DNA from 4 places in the Terrabacter sp. C0L_2 genome. Region 4 is predicted to be linked to each of the others. Evidence: riboswitches for the same ligand, from Rfam matches in the RefSeq annotation. Region 4 holds a riboswitch; each other region holds the start of a gene.
The links. A riboswitch is a leader RNA that binds a small molecule or an ion and turns the genes downstream of it on or off. The one in region 4 is predicted to bind cyclic di-AMP.
Positions count from the first base shown of each region.

Region 1 (3,938 bases), 2.0 Mb from region 4:
GTCCGGCCCGGGCTCCGGGTCTCGGCGAGAGCTGCACGGACCCGGGCGCGTTCTACGCGGGCTGCGCCTACCACCTCACCCCCGCCTACGACCTGCTCGCCGCCGCCGCGATCGCGCTCCTGCTCGTCCTGGCCTCCCGCTGGATTCGGCCGATGCCCGGCGTCGCGATCAGCATCTTCGCGCTGCTCTACGCCGGGCAACGCCTGGCCCTCGACGCGGCACGCGGGATCGACGAACGACCATTCGCCGGCCTGACCGGCACCCAGCTCATCGCCGCGGTCGTCGTGACGGCCGCAGCCGCGTGGCTCGTCACCACCGCGGCTCGGCTCCGCCGCCGGACGATGACGCGCCCGTCCCGCGACGCGCAGACCCCACTCGAGGGCGAAGCTGAACCCGCAGCCGAGAGCAACCAGGCAGCGCCCGGGTCCGCGTCATCACGGGCGGGAGACCCATCGTGAACGGCCTCCGCCGGCGACACGTCCCCGGTGCCCGCCTGGCGTGGGTGGCCACGGGCGTGGCCGTGCTCGTCACGACGGCCGGGTGCGGCACGTCGGGGGCGAGCTCCGTCGCGGCGCAAGCCCGCTCCGGGGACCGGAAGGGGTACGTCTCCGGCGACGGCAGCGTCGAACGGGTCGACGCCGCCGACCGCGGCCCGGCCCTGGCCCTGGCCGGACCGACCGTCGACGGGCGCACCTGGTCGCTGCAGGAGCACTCCGGTCAGGTCGTCGTCGTCAACGTGTGGGGCTCGTGGTGCCCGCCGTGCATCACCGAGACCCCCGCGCTCGAGAAGGCCTACCGGACCCTGACCGCCCGGTACCAGGACGTCGCGTTCATCGGGCTGGACACCAAGGAGGGCCCCGAGTCCGCTCTCGCGTTCATCCGCGCGAACCACGTCCCGTACCCGTCGCTCGCCTACGACGGGGGGCAGCGGATGCTGTCGCTCAACGGCAAGGCCGCCGCCACCCCGACGACGTTGGTCCTGGACCGCCAGCACCGGATCGCGGCCCGCGTGCTCGGGCCGGTGACCGCCGCGACGCTGGGCGGGCTCGTCGAGGACGTGCGGGCCGGATGACGCCCACCGACCTGACGGCCGCCCCGGTCCTGGTGGCACTCGGCGTCGCCGCGCTCGCTGGCGTCGTCTCGTTCGCGTCCCCGTGCGTGCTGCCGCTCGTTCCCGGCTTCCTCGGGTACGTGACCGGGCTGTCCGACCAGCCGCTCGCTGACCGCCGCCGCGGTCGGATGGTCCTGGGGGCGCTGCTGTTCGTGCTCGGCTTCAGCACCGTCTTCCTCGTCGGCGCCGGGATCGTCGCGGCCGCGTCCCTGACGCTGCAGGAACACCAGTCCGGCCTTCTGCGAGTCAGCGGCGCGGTCGTCGTCATCACCGCCCTGGTCTCTCTCGGGGTCGGCCGCTCCTGGTCGCTGACGCCCCGGTGGCGCCCACCCACCGGGCTGGGCGGTGCGCCGCTGCTCGGCGTCGCCTTCGGGATCGGGTGGGGACCCTGCCAGGGCCCGACACTCGCGGCGATCCTCGCCATGGCCGCTCCCCTGTCCGCGCAGTCCGGCACGGTCACCCGCGGCGTCGCCCTCGCCCTCGCCTACTGCCTCGGCCTCGGCCTTCCCTTCCTGGCCATGGCAGCCGGGTACGAACGAGCGAGCCGAGCCAGCGAGTGGCTGCGTCGACACCGGCAACCCATCCGGCTGACCGGCGCCATCGTCCTGCTCACCGTCGGGACCCTCATGCTCGGCGGTCTCTGGGAACCGGTCATCACGTGGCTCCAGTCACGCCTCATCAACAACTTCCAGACGGTCATCTGAACGCCCTGACCAACCGTCCCCGCCACTCCCCCCAGCCGCACCACCTGCGCACCGAGACCTCGACCGAAAGAAGGACCGACCGACACCCTCCACACCCTCCACACCCTCCACCACCCATGACATGACCGACCCGACCGGGCCCACGGCCCGACGGACATCCCTGAGCAGGCGAGCTACCCGTCGTACTCGCCCTGCACCCAGCCCACTCCGGGCACTCACCGAGGCGCCGAATCCTGCCACCTCGAGGAGTCCACACCCACCACGCACGGCAGGAACGGGGAAACCACCACCGGACACGCAGCCGCGACGTCCTCGGGGTGAAGCCGACGCTCACGCGCCGGCCGGGTCACCACCTCCGACCCGAACCCGACAGCTAACCCCGCAGGCGCGAGAGAGGCCACCGATGAACACCACCCGACGTCCCGGCCGGCACCGACCCCCCGGCAAACCCAACCCGCTCACCGAGCTTGGAACCCTCGCCCGCGAGTCCGCGCAGCCTGCCATGAAGGGGGCCGCGATCCTTGCCGCCACCGGCGGGCTCATCAGCACGCTGGCCCCGTCGGCCTCGGCCGAGAGCAGCTCGAGCGCCAGCGCGCCCGCCGTCACCGGCCCCGCCTCCGCGACGACGTCCGGCAGCGCGACGGCAGTGCCCGGCATGACCGCCCGGCCGGCGCTCACCTCGATCGGGTTCACCCCGAAGCCGAAGGCCGTGAACGCACCGGCCGCGACGGTCATCACCGACGTCGCCGTGCAGCAGAAGCGCGACGCGGCCCACCGGGCGGCGGCCGCCAGACGGGAAGCGCAGGCCCGTGCCTCCCGCGACCAGGCGCGACGAGCGCTGAGCGGGTCCGCGTCCGCGGACACCAGCGTGGGCGTCTCCGTCCCACGCGCAAGCGCAGGCGGTCGCTCCTCGTACAACTGGGGATCACCCGGGCAGTGCACGTGGGGCGTGCTCAACAAGTGGTACCAGTCCGAGGGCTACTACCCCGGTGGCTGGACCGGCAACGCCCTCGTCTGGGGCACGCGAGCCGCGGACGCCGGATACACCGTCAGCGGGACGCCCCGGACGCGGTCGGTCGTCGTGATGCAGCCGGGCGTGCACGGCTCGTCGAGCGCCGGTCACCTCGGCTGGGTCACCGCGGTGAACGGAGACCAGGTCACCATCATCGAGATGAACGCGCTGGCCGGACCGTTCAACTACAACACCCGAACCGTCACGGACATCAGCGGCATGCAGTACATCTACGCTCCGTAGGACCGCTGCCACGACCGGGCCTGCGGGCGCCCCCGCTCGACGCGGGGGCGCCCGCACGCGGGCTGCGGCTCGACCGACATCGTCGGCTCGCTGCACCCAAGGCCCGGTCAGCCCGGTCAGCCCGGTCAGCCCGGTCAGCCCGGTGGGCCATTCCAACGGGGATGGGCAGGGATGCATGTTGCCTGCGTTTCGCCCCGCATCTCAGGTCCGTCGATGCCACCGCCCAGGTGGGCCTCCCCGTCAGGAATCTCGAAGGGCCCTCTGGACATGTCTCACGCCTGTAGCTGAACCCGTGAACAGCCATGGCATCATCTCGGCCATGCGACGGAGAACGACTGAGTCAGCCCTCGAGCGCACGTCGCCGGTCGCTCCGCGGTTCTACACGCTGAGCGACGTCGCGACCCTGCTCGCGAGCACCGAGGCCCAGGTGTACGCGTTCGTGCGCACCGGGGACCTGCCCGCGATCAAGATCGGCGGCCGCGGCCAGTGGCGCATCGAGATCACGGTGCTCGACCAGTGGATCGCAGACCAGTACGAGGCCACCAAGGTCTACGTCCTGGAGCACCCGATCCTCGATGCGTCGCGGAAGGCCGGACCGCGCACGGTGGAGGACTGAGCCGGTGCCCTACCCCGGCCGCCCGGTCCTCGACGTGCTGCCCGAGTTCGTCGGCACGGCCTCGACCAGGCCGACGCCGCAGCAGCGGGAGCGGCTGCTCGCGTTCTGCGCCGAGCAGTACCGCGCCGGCCGCTCCATCCACGAGCTCGCCGAGCTGACCGGTCGCACCCAGTCCGCGGTGCGTCGGGCGCTCGACCAGGCGGGCGTTCCTCGCCGTGGCCGCGGCGCTCCGCAGGTATCGTGATCGCCATG
Region 1 is NZ_CP143557.1:3,503,406-3,507,343, forward strand. It holds gene U5C87_RS16090 (prolipoprotein diacylglyceryl transferase family protein) at 1-458, shown strand, start outside; gene U5C87_RS16095 (TlpA family protein disulfide reductase) at 455-1,072, shown strand; gene U5C87_RS16100 (cytochrome c biogenesis CcdA family protein) at 1,069-1,815, shown strand; cyclic di-AMP (ydaO/yuaA leader) riboswitch at 2,030-2,216, shown strand; gene U5C87_RS16105 (CHAP domain-containing protein) at 2,219-3,070, shown strand; gene U5C87_RS16110 (helix-turn-helix domain-containing protein) at 3,390-3,686, shown strand; gene U5C87_RS16115 (helix-turn-helix domain-containing protein) at 3,691-3,930, shown strand.
Region 1: another riboswitch for cyclic di-AMP. It lies ahead of U5C87_RS16105 (CHAP domain-containing protein); the one in region 4 lies ahead of U5C87_RS07255 (C40 family peptidase).

Region 2 (3,938 bases), 740 kb from region 4:
AAGTCCGGACTCGCCATCGACCGCTTCAGCACCGCCCCCGGCGGCAAGATCGCCTACCAGCGCGGCAGCATCAAGGTCTCGAGCGCCGTGGCCAAGGCGATCTCGGCCGGCGAGTCCGTCGTCGTCATCCACGGTGTCGACTACAACAAGGACGGCAAGTACTCCGGCGACACCAAGAGCGACCTCATGCCGTCGCTGCCCACCGAGGCGACCGACCCGGCCCTCTGTGGCGCTCTTCGCGTCGCGCCCGCCGGCGGCATGCACACCGGTGGTGGCCTCGCCGCCGACAACCTCAAGAGCGGCGGCCAGAACGAGGCCCTGATGCTCGTCGGTGGCGGCGCCCTGCTCGCCGCGGCCGGGTCCGGCGCCTTCGCCGCCCGTCGCGCACGCTCGCGCGCCTGAGCGACGGGACTCCTCCCGTGAGCGAGCGCACCCAGTCCCCGGACGGTGACCGCCCCACCCGCCCCGCCCGCCGAAGTGGCGTGAGTGGCGCGGGTGTCAGGGCAGCCGTCGCGGTCACGGCCGTCTTGGTCGTCGTCGGGGTCATCGCGCTCGTCCTCGGCCTCCGAGGGACGTCGGGGACCCCCGGCCCGCCGCAGCCTGCGGCGGCCGGGGTGCCCTCGGCCGGCACGTCCACCTCGAGCCCGCCGACCTCCCCGGGTCAGGGCGGGACACCGTCAGCCGGCCCATCTTCGAGCACCTCGGCAGGCACCAGGCCGAGCGCCGAGCCGGGCGCGAGCGACCCCAACGGCTTCGGGGACTTCCTCGAGGCGTCCGAGCCGACGTCGATCGAGATCCCGTCGATCGGGGTGCGCTCGTCGCACTTCGTGCCGCTCAGCATCCAGCGTGACGGCACGATCTCGGTGCCTGGCACGGCCCAGGAGGTCGGCCTCTACGACGCCGGCCCCACCCCGGGGCAGCTCGGCCCCGCGGTCCTCGCCGCGCACGTCGACACCCCGTCCGGGGTGCCGGGCATCTTCTACGAGCTCGGCAGGGTCCGCGCCGGCGACGTCGTCAAGGTGTCGCGCCGCGACGGCACGCACCTGCGCTTCACCGTCGACAAGGTCGCGGCCTACAGGAAGACGCAGTTCCCGACCGAGGCCGTCTATCGGGGCGACTTCACCAAGGCGGAGATCCGTCTCGTGACGTGCGGTGGGCCGACCGACAGCCGCAACGAGTACCGCGACAACGTCGTGGTCTTCGGCCACCTCACCGGCACGAGCTGAGGCCGCGCGGCGGCGACCACCCGAGGTATGCCGTCGGGCCAGCTCCCAGGGTCCGGCGGACTACCCGCCGCCTCATGTCGAGATACGACGATCCGCTGTGATCCACGTCTCAGCCAACGCAAGGTAAAGCGCGGGTATAGGCACGCACTCCGGACATTCAGGGGCGTTCCCCGCGCGTCGTCGTTACCGTGGCGTGACATTTGCCAGTTGACTCGTTTACTCTTCCCAAGTCCGGCCACCAGGTCGGGCTCTCGTGAGGTGGACCGCCTAGTCCTGTCACCGCCTGACGAGAGAGATCAAACCTTGTGACAGGAGCGGAGGAACCACACGTTTCTCCGGGCGTCCGGCGCAACGACTCCGGACGTCCTTGGGGTTAAGCCTTGGCCCCCGCGCGACGAAGTCACGTCTCTCGGGTCCGAGGCCGGGCACCTTTCCGCCCGAACCCGACAGCTAACTTCGTAGGCGCGGAGAGGCATCAAGCGTGAACTCAGAGAACATCCGCGGTCGCCACCGTGCACCTGGCCGCCACAATCCCCTCAACGAACTCAAGCTCCTCGCCCGTGAGTCGGCTCAGCCGGCCATGAAGGCCGGTGCCGTCGTCGCCGCCACGGGTGGCCTCGTCGCCACCTTCGCCAACCCGGCGAGCGCCGACACCCTGTCGCCCAACTCGGGCAACGTCGCTGCTGCAGGCTCCGAGGCCGCGGCCCCGGCTGCTGTCGGCCCCGCGACCGCCGCGGCTCCCGCCGTGTCGACCGCCCTGTCGAAGATCGGCTACGCCCCCGCGGTGCAGCAGTCCGTCGCCCAGCGCGTCGCCAAGCCGAAGCCGCAGGTCATCGAGGACGTCCAGGTCAAGACCGAGCGCGCCGCCGCCAAGAAGGCGGCCGCCGAGCGCAAGCTCGCCGCACAGCGCGCCTCGCGGGACCTGACCCGCCGCACGCTGACCGGCACCACCTCGTCGGTCAAGTCGACGGTCAACGGCAACGTGCCGAGCGCCTCGTCCGGCATGCGTTCCTCGCACAACTGGGCCACCGCGGGCCAGTGCACCTGGGGCGCTCTCGCCCAGTGGTACAAGTCCGAGGGCTACTACCCCGGCGGCTGGACCGGCAACGCGATGGTCTGGGACACCGGCGCAGCCTCCGCGGGCTACACCGTGAGCGGCACGCCCCGCACGCGCTCGATCCTCGTCATGGAGCCCGGCGTCCACGGCTCCTCGAGCGTCGGCCACGTCGCCTGGGTCACCGGCGTCAGCGGCAACCAGGTCACCATCATCGAGATGAACGCCCTCGCCGGCGCGTACAACTACAACACGCGCACGCTGACCGACGGTCCCGGCATGAAGTACATCTACGCGCCGTGACGGTCCGTCGATGACCGCGGAGTTCCACGCGAACTGAGCGCACGCGAAGGGGAGGATGCTGCGGCATCCTCCCCTTCGTCATGTCCCCACCGACCTGCCGCCACGAACGCCGCAGGCGGGTGGGATCGCCCACACGCCCAACCCTGGACACGCGGGAATGATCGCCGCCCTGCACGCCTTGTCGACTAGGTAGTTGAAGGCTCCATCGATCACGGTGGTGCCGCCAACCGTCATCGACAGCCCCCTACACGTGAGGAGCAGGCCTGTGTCCACGGCCTTCGAGAGCATCCGCATCGGCCGCTGGGACCTCCCCCAGCGCTTCGTCATGGCACCGCTGACGCGCAACCGCGCGGGCGAGGGCCAGGCGCCGACAGAGCTCAACGCCGAGTACTACGGCCAGCGCGCCAGCGCCGGCCTCATCATCACCGAGGGCACCCAGCCGAGCGCCGTCGGCCAGGGCTACCTCGACACCCCCGGCATGCACTCCGACGAGCAGGTCGCCGGCTGGCGCCTCGTCGCCGACGCCGTGCACCAGGGCGGCGGCCACGTCGTCGTCCAGCTCATGCACGCCGGCCGCGTCGCCCATCCCGACAACAAGGGTGGCCTCGAGAGCGTCGCCCCGAGCGCCATCGCCGCGCCGGGCGAGATCGTGACCCCGAAGGGTCAGCAGGCGTATGCCGTCCCGCGCGCCCTCGAGACCGACGAGATCCCCGCGCTCGTGGCCGAGTTCGTCCACGCTGCGCGTCAGGCCGTCGCGGCCGGGCTCGACGGCGTCGAGGTCCACGCCGCCAACGGCTACCTGCCGCACCAGTTCCTCGCCCCGAGCAGCAACCAGCGCACCGACGCCTACGGCGGCTCGCCCGAGAACCGCGCGCGCCTGACCGTCGAGATCACGAAGGCCGTGGCCGAGGCGATCGGCGCCGACCGCGTCGGCATCCGCATCTCGCCCGCGCACAACATCCAGGGCGTGCTCGAGGAGGACGAGGCCGACACCGCCGCGACCTACGAGTCGCTCGTCGAGGGCATCGCGCCGCTCGGCCTCGCCTACCTCAGCATCCTCGGCGACCCGGAGTCCGACATCGTGCGCGACCTGCGCAAGCGCTTCGGCGGTCCGGTCATCCTCAACACCGGCTTCGGCAAGGTGACCGAGCTCGCCGACGTCGAGGACATCCTCGAGCGCGACCTCGGTGACGCCGTCGCCGTGGGCCGCGAGTTCCTCGCCAACCCGGACCTCGTCCGTCGCTGGCGCGAGGGTGCCGCGCTCAACGAGCCGAACCCGCAGACCTTCTACGGTGGCGGCGCCGAGGGCTACACGGACTACCCCGCCCTCCCCTGACATCGGCTCGACACGGCCT
Region 2 is NZ_CP143557.1:811,830-815,767, forward strand. It holds gene U5C87_RS03785 (hypothetical protein) at 1-402, shown strand, start outside; gene U5C87_RS03790 (sortase domain-containing protein) at 420-1,226, shown strand; cyclic di-AMP (ydaO/yuaA leader) riboswitch at 1,511-1,703, shown strand; gene U5C87_RS03795 (CHAP domain-containing protein) at 1,708-2,583, shown strand; gene U5C87_RS03800 (alkene reductase) at 2,849-3,919, shown strand.
Region 2: another riboswitch for cyclic di-AMP. It lies ahead of U5C87_RS03795 (CHAP domain-containing protein); the one in region 4 lies ahead of U5C87_RS07255 (C40 family peptidase).

Region 3 (3,938 bases), 510 kb from region 4:
GTCCTCGTCATCGGCCTCGCCGGCTCCCTCTTCGGGCTGGCCCGGCAGGCCTACCTCACCGAGGCCGTGCCGGTCGCGATGCGCGCGCGGGCCCTGTCGACGCTCGGCGGGGTCCACCGCATCGGCTACTTCCTCGGCCCGTTCATCGGGTCGCTCGCCATCGTGCGGTGGGGCACGGAGTCCGCGTATGCCGTGGGCGGCGTCGCGAGCATCGCCGCCTTCGTCCTCGTCCTCGTCGCACCCGACATCACGGGATCGGCCCACCGCGTCGCGGGTGGTGGCCCACCGCGCAGCGTCGTGTCGGTGCTCCTGCAGCACCGACACGTGCTGCTGACGCTGGGCACCGGCGCGATGTGCGTGGCCGGGGCCCGCGCCATCCGTGAGGCGCTCGTCCCGCTGTGGGCCGAGTCGGTCGGCTTCTCGCCCGCGCAGACCTCGCTCGTCTTCGGCGTGGCCGGCGCCATCGACATGCTGCTCTTCTACCCCTCCGGGTGGCTGATGGACCGCTACGGCCGGGTGGCCGCCGCGGTCCCGAGCATGCTCGTGCTCGGTCTCGGCATGGCGCTCATGCCCCTTGCGACGAGCCTCGTCGCCGTGACGGCCGCGGCGACCGTGCTGGGGGTCGGCAACGGGCTCGGCGCGGGCCTCATCATGACGCTCGGGGCCGACGCGTCGCCGGCCGACGGGCGCGCGCAGTTCCTCGGCGGGTGGCGCCTCTGCGCCGACCTGGGAAGGGCAGCGGGGCCGCTGGCGTTGTCAGGGCTGAGCGCCATCATGTCCCTCGGCGCCTCCGCCGTCGTGCTCGGCGTGGGCGCCGTCGTCGGGGCGGGGTGGCTGCGCATCTGGGTGCCTCGGCACGACCCGACCCGGGTCGGCGACCGCGGCGCTGCGACGAGCGGTCCCTGAGCGCTCTCCGACTCTGAGAAGGTATGACCGTGACGGACCTGATCGACACCACCGAGATGTACCTGCGCACCATCTTCGAGCTCGAGGAGGAGGGCATCGTCCCCCTGCGCGCGCGCATCGCCGAGCGTCTCGGCCACTCCGGTCCCACGGTGTCGCAGACGGTGGCCCGCATGGAGCGCGACGGGCTCGTCGCGGTCTCGGGCGACCGGCACCTCGAGCTGTCCGACCACGGCCGGCTGCTCGCCACCCGCGTCATGCGCAAGCACCGGCTCGCCGAGCGCCTGCTCGTCGACGTCATCGGCCTCGAGTGGGAGTATGCCCACGACGAGGCGTGCCGCTGGGAGCACGTCATGTCCGAGAAGGTCGAGCGCAAGATCCTCGGCCTCATCGGCGAGGGTCTCGAGTCGCCCTACGGCAACCCGATCCCGGGGCTCGACGAGCTCGGTGTGCGCCAGGACGAGGACTTCCTCACCGGCCTCAGCACCCTGACCGCGGCGGTCAAGGACGCCCCGGCCGTCGTCACGATCCGCCGCATCGGCGAGCCCGTGCAGGTCGACCCCGAGGCGCTCGCGCTGCTGACGAGCGCCGGCGTCGTGCCCGGGGCCCGCGTCGAGGTCGTGCGGGACGGGGGCCGCGTCGTGGCCGTCCGTGAGGGCAGCGAGCCCTCGACGGGCGTGTCGCTGCCCGACGACGTCGCCGTCCACGTCTTCTGCCAGGCCGCCTGACGCCGGTCGGTCCTGGCCGTTCCCCGCTGTGGCGGGGGTCGGTCTGTGGGGGTTTGCCCCCTGCTGCCGGACCCTTTTGTCAGTCCTTGCCACAGCGCGCCACGAGCCCCTCGAGAGCCTCGGAAAAATTCTGTGACGAGTGGGAACTCGGAGGTGACAAGGCTGGGGGTCTTGGGTACGGTTGGCCCCACTTGCTCTCCCCGTCGAGTGAGTGCCGTGGGTCGAACCGCCTAGTCCTGCCATCGACCCGAGGCTCAGCACGAACCGCATGGCAGGAGCGGGGGAACCACTTTCTCCGGACGTCGAGAGACGCCCTCGGGGTGAAGCCCTCCGTGGACCGAACCTGGTCCGAGCGAAGGCCGGGCAGTACCTCAAGCCCGAACCCGACAGCTCACCTCGTAGGCGTCGAGAGGTCAACCGTGGCTCAGAACGTTCCCGGGCGCCACCGCGCCCCCGGTCGATTCAACGCGATCGCAGAGCTCAAGACGATCGCCAAGGAGTCTGCTCAGCCCGCCGTGAAGGGTGCCGCGATCGTGGCCGCCTCGGGTGGCCTCGTCGCCTCGTTCGCCGGCACGGCGAACGCAGCCGACGGTTCGAGCAGCGCCGTCGCCGCCCCCGCAGCCGTCGGCCCCGCCGTCGGCACGCTCAAGGCCGGCAACGCCCTCTCCGCCATCGGCTTCGCCAAGCCCGCGCTCAAGCAGGCCAACGTCAAGCCGGTCGTCATCGAAGACATCCAGGTCAAGACGGCTCGCGCTGAGAAGAAGGCCGCTGCCAAGGCTGCCGCCGAGCGCCAGGCCGCGACCGAGCGCGCCTCGCGGTCGGCCACGCGTGTCGCCCTCAACGCCCCCGCACCCGCACCGGCGCCGACCGCCAGCGGCATCGTCGGCATCGCGCAGTCCTTCTTCGGCGTCCCGTACGTCTACGGCGGCTCGTCGCCGTCGGGCTTCGACTGCTCCGGCTTCACCTCCTACGTCTACCGCCAGGCCGGGATCTCGATCCCGCGCACGGCGTCGGCGCAGCAGGCCGCCGCGACGCGCGTCAGCAACCCGAGCCCCGGAGACCTCGTCTTCTTCGGCTCGCCGGCCTACCACGTGGGCATCTACGTCAGCCCCGGTCGCATGATCGACGCCCAGCGCACCGGCACCGTGATCGGCAACCACTCGATCTGGACGACCCCGTCGGGCTACGGCCGCTTCTGAGCCGCCCCCTCCGCTTGTTCGCTGCGCCCCCACCGGTCACCGGTGGGGGTGCAGCGCTTTTCGGACCCGTGGTTGACTGAGCTGATGACCGACCAGCCTGCCGCCGAGTCCACGACCCTCATCGAGCTCGACCTCTGGAGTGACCTGGTCTGCCCCTACTCGTGGGTGGCCAAGCGGCGTGTCGAGGCCGCCGTCGCCGCCTTCGAGCGCCCGCACGACGTCACGGTGCGGCTGCGGTCGTTCGAGCTCGACCCCGACGTGCCCGTGGGTGGGGCGGTACCCGTCAGCGAGCACCTCTCGGTGCGGCACGGGGGCGACGCGGGTGCCGGCCGGCTCATGAACGCCAAGGCGAGCGAGGTCGCCGAGGCCGACGACCTCCTCTTCGACTGGGACCGCGCCGTGCGCGCCAACACCTTCGACGCCCACCGGCTCTGCGCCCTCGCCGGCGAGATGGGCGGTCCGGCCCTGCGGTCCGCGGCCGTCGAGCGCTTCCACTCCGCCCACTTCGGTGAGGGGCTGGCCATCGACGACCACGAGGTGCTCCAGCGGCTCTCCGCCGAGTGCGGCCTCGACGAGCGGCGCGTGTCCTCCGTGCTCGCGTCCGACGAGTACGCCGAGCAGGTGCGCGCCGACGAGCAGCAGGCCCGCTCGATGGGCGTCACGTCGACGCCCTTCGTCGTCGCCAACGGGTATGCCGCCGTGTCGGGTGCGCGTCCCGTCGAGGACTACCTCGCCCTCCTTCGCGGCGTGGCCACGCAGACCGTCTGAGGCGCACCCACCGGGCGGGACGGCATACGCCCTCGGTCAGGACGCCTCGTCGGCGGCCGGGCGGCCGAACGACACGGCGGCGTCGACCCCGGCCGGTGCCTCGTCGCGCAGCTGCCGGTCGGGCAGTGCTCCGAGCGCGTCGTTGACCGTCGAGAAGGCACGACGCAGCGCGACGAACGCGGTGATCGCGAAGATCTGCCGGTCGTCGAAGCCCGCCCTCCGGAGGGGCTCGAGGTCGGCGGCCGTCGTGGCGTTCGGGTCGCGGGCGATCGTCCGTGCCCATCCGGCGAGGGCGGCGTCGACGGCGTCGAGACCGTCGTCGTCGCCGCGGAGGACGGTG
Region 3 is NZ_CP143557.1:2,064,463-2,068,400, forward strand. It holds gene U5C87_RS09605 (MFS transporter) at 1-906, shown strand, start outside; gene U5C87_RS09610 (metal-dependent transcriptional regulator) at 936-1,631, shown strand; cyclic di-AMP (ydaO/yuaA leader) riboswitch at 1,884-2,048, shown strand; gene U5C87_RS09615 (C40 family peptidase) at 2,051-2,830, shown strand; gene U5C87_RS09620 (DsbA family oxidoreductase) at 2,915-3,598, shown strand; gene U5C87_RS09625 (carboxymuconolactone decarboxylase family protein) at 3,635-3,938, opposite strand, start outside.
Region 3: another riboswitch for cyclic di-AMP. It lies ahead of U5C87_RS09615 (C40 family peptidase); the one in region 4 lies ahead of U5C87_RS07255 (C40 family peptidase).

Region 4 (3,938 bases):
GCGCTGTCGAAGCCGTTCTGCCTCGTGTACATCGTGAAGAGCCCGACCTGCTCGCGGTAGCTGCGGTAGCCGCTCCAGATCGCGATCGGCGCGCCTGCCGCTGCGGCCGCCTTCGCCATGGCCCGGGTGTCGTCGGCGGCCACGGCACGGATGCGACCGCCGCCGCCGATCCCGGCCTCGCTCGACCGGACCAGGTCCGGCGGCACGTAGTCGGCCTCGACGCGCAGCAGCCGGTCCACGAGCGTCACCGACCAGTCGTCGTAGCCGCGAGGGACCGTGAGCACGTCGCCGGGGTCGCACGAGGGAAGTCGGCCGAGCGCCGACGCCGGCGGCGTCGCGACCGAGGGTCCGACGACCAGCGCCAGCGCGAGACCGACGGCACCGGCGGCACCGGCGACGACCCGTGGGCGGCGCGCAGCCGACCTGCGGCGGGCGTCGTCGGGGACGGCGGTCTGGGGCATTCGCGGAACCTCCGCCTTTGGGGTGGCTGGCGCCTAGGCTAGCCGCGTGGGGAGCATCGGGAGGGCCCGTTACGCGTCGATCGGCGTATGCGTGTTGCTCGCGGCCGCGTGCACGACCGGGAGCCCGCCGCCCGACGCAGGCACGGCCACGGGCACGACGTCGACGCCCGCCGGCTCGTCGGCCCCGCCGTCACCCGCGACCTCCACCCCTGCAGCGACGACGTCGACGACCCCGGCGACGACCTTCCCGCTCGCCGTCGTCACCGGTCTGACGAACCTCAAGGCGAACGTCTCCATTGCCGAGCTGCGTGACCTCGCCGGCAAGGGAACGCTCGTCGTGCCGTGCGGTGTGAAGCTGACCGCACCGGATCTTCCTGCGCCACAGGCGTCCTCGGCGTGCGTCCCTGCGGACAAGATCGCTGCGGCCCTCGTGGCCGGGCAGAAGCGCATCGCGCTGCTCCCACCCGGCCTCGTCGAGCCGGCGACCAAGGTGCTCTCGATCCGGGGCAAGGGCCCGTTCGGCATGTTCGGCCCCGACCTCTTCGGTGACGAGCAGGCGCGAGCGATGGACTATCCCGTCACGGCGACCACAGCGCCCGGCGGGCCGAGCCTCGACCCGCGCTGGACGGCATACGACTCCTCACAGGTCTGGACCATGACCAACCTCGGCAGCCTCTGCTCCGACCGCGGCGCGGCGACGCAGGTCGTCTCGCGGGGCCGGGGGTGGGACTGGGTCTTCGGGGGCGGTACCGCTCGCTACGCCGCGCCGGCGGTCGTCGACCCGCCGGACCACGAGCCCTACCGCTCGGTGCTGCCTGTCGACACGGGCAACGCCGGCGCCACACCCCAGGTCATCAAGCGGTCGGACGTCGCGATCGCCGACCACGAGTGCCCGGTGGTGCCCGACTCGACGTGGAAGCCACAGCTCGGCACCACGGCGGTCTTCAGCGTCCCCGAGGCGGTGCTGCCCCGCTGGCGCGACACCCTGGGGCTCGACGTCGTCTACCTCGCGGCCAACCACATGAGCGACAAGGGCGTAGCCGGCATCGAGTCGACGCTGCGCCTCATCGACAAGTACAAGATCCCGCGGACGGGCCTGGGCCGTGACCTCGACGAGGCCATCGAGCCGGCCTACGTGCAGGTCGCGGGGCTCAAGGTCGGCTTCGTGGCCGTCAACGACGTCGCCGGGGTGGCCAAGGCTGACGCCGACACCGCCGGCGTCCCGTGGATCACCGAGAGCAACATCCGCGAGGGCGTCCGCCGGGCCAAGGCGGCCGGCGCCGACCTCGTCATCTGCAACCCGCAGTGGTGGGGCGGCGCGGAGTACCACGACGACCTCTGGCCCGTGCAGAAGCGCCAGCTCGGCTGGTTCGACAAGGCGGGCTGCGACCACGTGATCGGGTCCGGCACCCACGTCGCCGGCCCCTTGCTCGTCCGCGGCCCGGCGGCCGACCCGAACGTCGTGCTCGTCAGTCCGGGCAACTACCTCTTCGGCCAGGGCTGGTGGCAGGAGACGCAGGAGGGGGTCATCCTCGACTTGTCCTTCCGCGGCAGGACCCTCGTCAACGTCCGGCTCCGGCCGACGGTGATGATCCGTCAGGCCCGGCCGGCCCTGCTCGACCCGCAGGGCGACGGACGCTACGTGCTGCAGCGGATGTGGAAGTACTCGACGACTCCCTCGGCACGCTAGCCACCGACTCCCGGGTGCCGGCGTGCCGAGGGGTCGCGGTGGTCAGCGGATGCGACCGGCCACCCATCTCGTCGTCCAGAGCTTCGAGAGCTGGACGCGCTGCCCGGGCCGCGGCGAGTGCCACACCTTGCCGGCGCCGGCGTAGATGCCGACGTGGTAGGCGCGACCGCCGGACATGAAGAAGACGAGGTCACCGGGACGCATGCTCGACTTCGCGATGCGAATCGTCTTGAGGCGCTGGGCATTTGCCGTGCGCGGCAGTGAGACGTTGAGCCTCTTCTTGTAGACGTAGTAGACGAGTCCGGAGCAGTCGAAGGACGATGGCCCCGCACCGCCCCAGCGATAGGGCTTGCCCTTCTGTGCGGCCGCGATCCTGACGGCCTTGAGACCGCGCGGGATGGCGATGGACGCCGGGGTGACGTAGGCGACGGACGTCGTCCTGACCTCGACCGGCGCTCGGGTTGCGGGGGCCGAGGCGGCCGGTGCTACCGGGGCGCTCGGCGCGGAGGCTGTGGGAGCGGGCGAGGTGCCGACGGTCCCGACCAGCAGTGCTGCGGTCACGAGTGGTGCGATGGTCAATGACTGCAAGGAAATTCGGCGTGCAGAGGTAGAAGTGGACATGGCGGGTCCTTCCCACGCCTGTGAGGTGAGCTGTCGGGTTCGGGCGGAAGTTGCCCGGCCGCAGATGCGGCTTCACCCCGAGGACTGGCAGGCCGGTCCGAAGGTGGGTCCCCCACTCCTGTCCGTTTTTCCTTGACTGCCCCACCGGTGGACAGGACTCGGCGTCCGGCGGGCCGTCCGGGGAAGACCCCGGACGATGAACATTCATCGAATGTGACAGAGAAGGTCACGAAAGCATCGCGTCCGGGCAAATTCTGGCAAGAGTTGCCACCTCAAAGACCGCCGAACCGGGCAGATGGATAGGCCGAGCGGACCCTCCGCACTCGAGTCGCTCGGTCACAGCGCCATGTGCGCCTGGGGCGAGGTCGCGTTCGCACGGGTTCGTAGGGACGGCGCGTCGCATTTGGACGTCGGGCCCTGTCTGTTGCTACGGTTGGCGACGCCTCGCAGGCGTAGTTCAGTAGCAGAACAACCTTCTTCCAGAAGGAAGACGTACGTGCAATTCGTGCCGCCTGCTCCAGTCCAGAAGGGCCCGGTCACCGCGACCGGGCCCTTCTGTTGTCCTCGCCCGGACGACAGCCGGCCACAACCTGACTCCACGGACGACCCCGACCGGCCACCCGGCATACGCCATCGGTGCGGGCCGCAGCCCCTCGTGGCCCAACTGTGACCCCTCCCTCTTGCGGTCGTTACCGGTCAGTAGCATCATGGAAGTGACCGGCCAGTAACTTGGCGCGCCCGCCGACGACAGCGCGGACGCACGACGAGCGACAGAACGCGGAGGGTCCCGAAGATGGGCCACTACAAGAGCAACGTGCGCGACCTCGAGTTCAACCTGTTCGAGGTCTTCAACCGCCAGGACGTCCTCGGAGAGGGCATCTATGCCGACGTCGACGTCGACGCGGCCAAGGACATCCTCCGCGAGGTCTCGCGCCTCGCCGAGAACGAGCTGGCCGACAGCCTGCTCGACAGCGACCGCAACCCGCCGGTCTACGACCCGGCCAGCCAGACCGTGACGATGCCCGAGTCGTTCAAGCGCTCGTTCAAGGCCTACGTCGACGGCGACTGGGGCAACCTCGACGTCCCGGCCGAGCTCGGCGGGATGGTCGTCCCGGCCTCGCTGCGCTGGTCCGTCGCCGAGATGGTCTGCGGCGCCAACCCGGCCG
Region 4 is NZ_CP143557.1:1,550,460-1,554,397, reverse strand. It holds gene U5C87_RS07265 (M15 family metallopeptidase) at 1-461, opposite strand, end outside; gene U5C87_RS07260 (CapA family protein) at 508-2,151, shown strand; gene U5C87_RS07255 (C40 family peptidase) at 2,194-2,712, opposite strand; cyclic di-AMP (ydaO/yuaA leader) riboswitch at 2,779-2,936, opposite strand; tRNA gene U5C87_RS07250 (tRNA-Gly) at 3,219-3,292, shown strand; gene U5C87_RS07245 (acyl-CoA dehydrogenase) at 3,566-3,938, shown strand, end outside.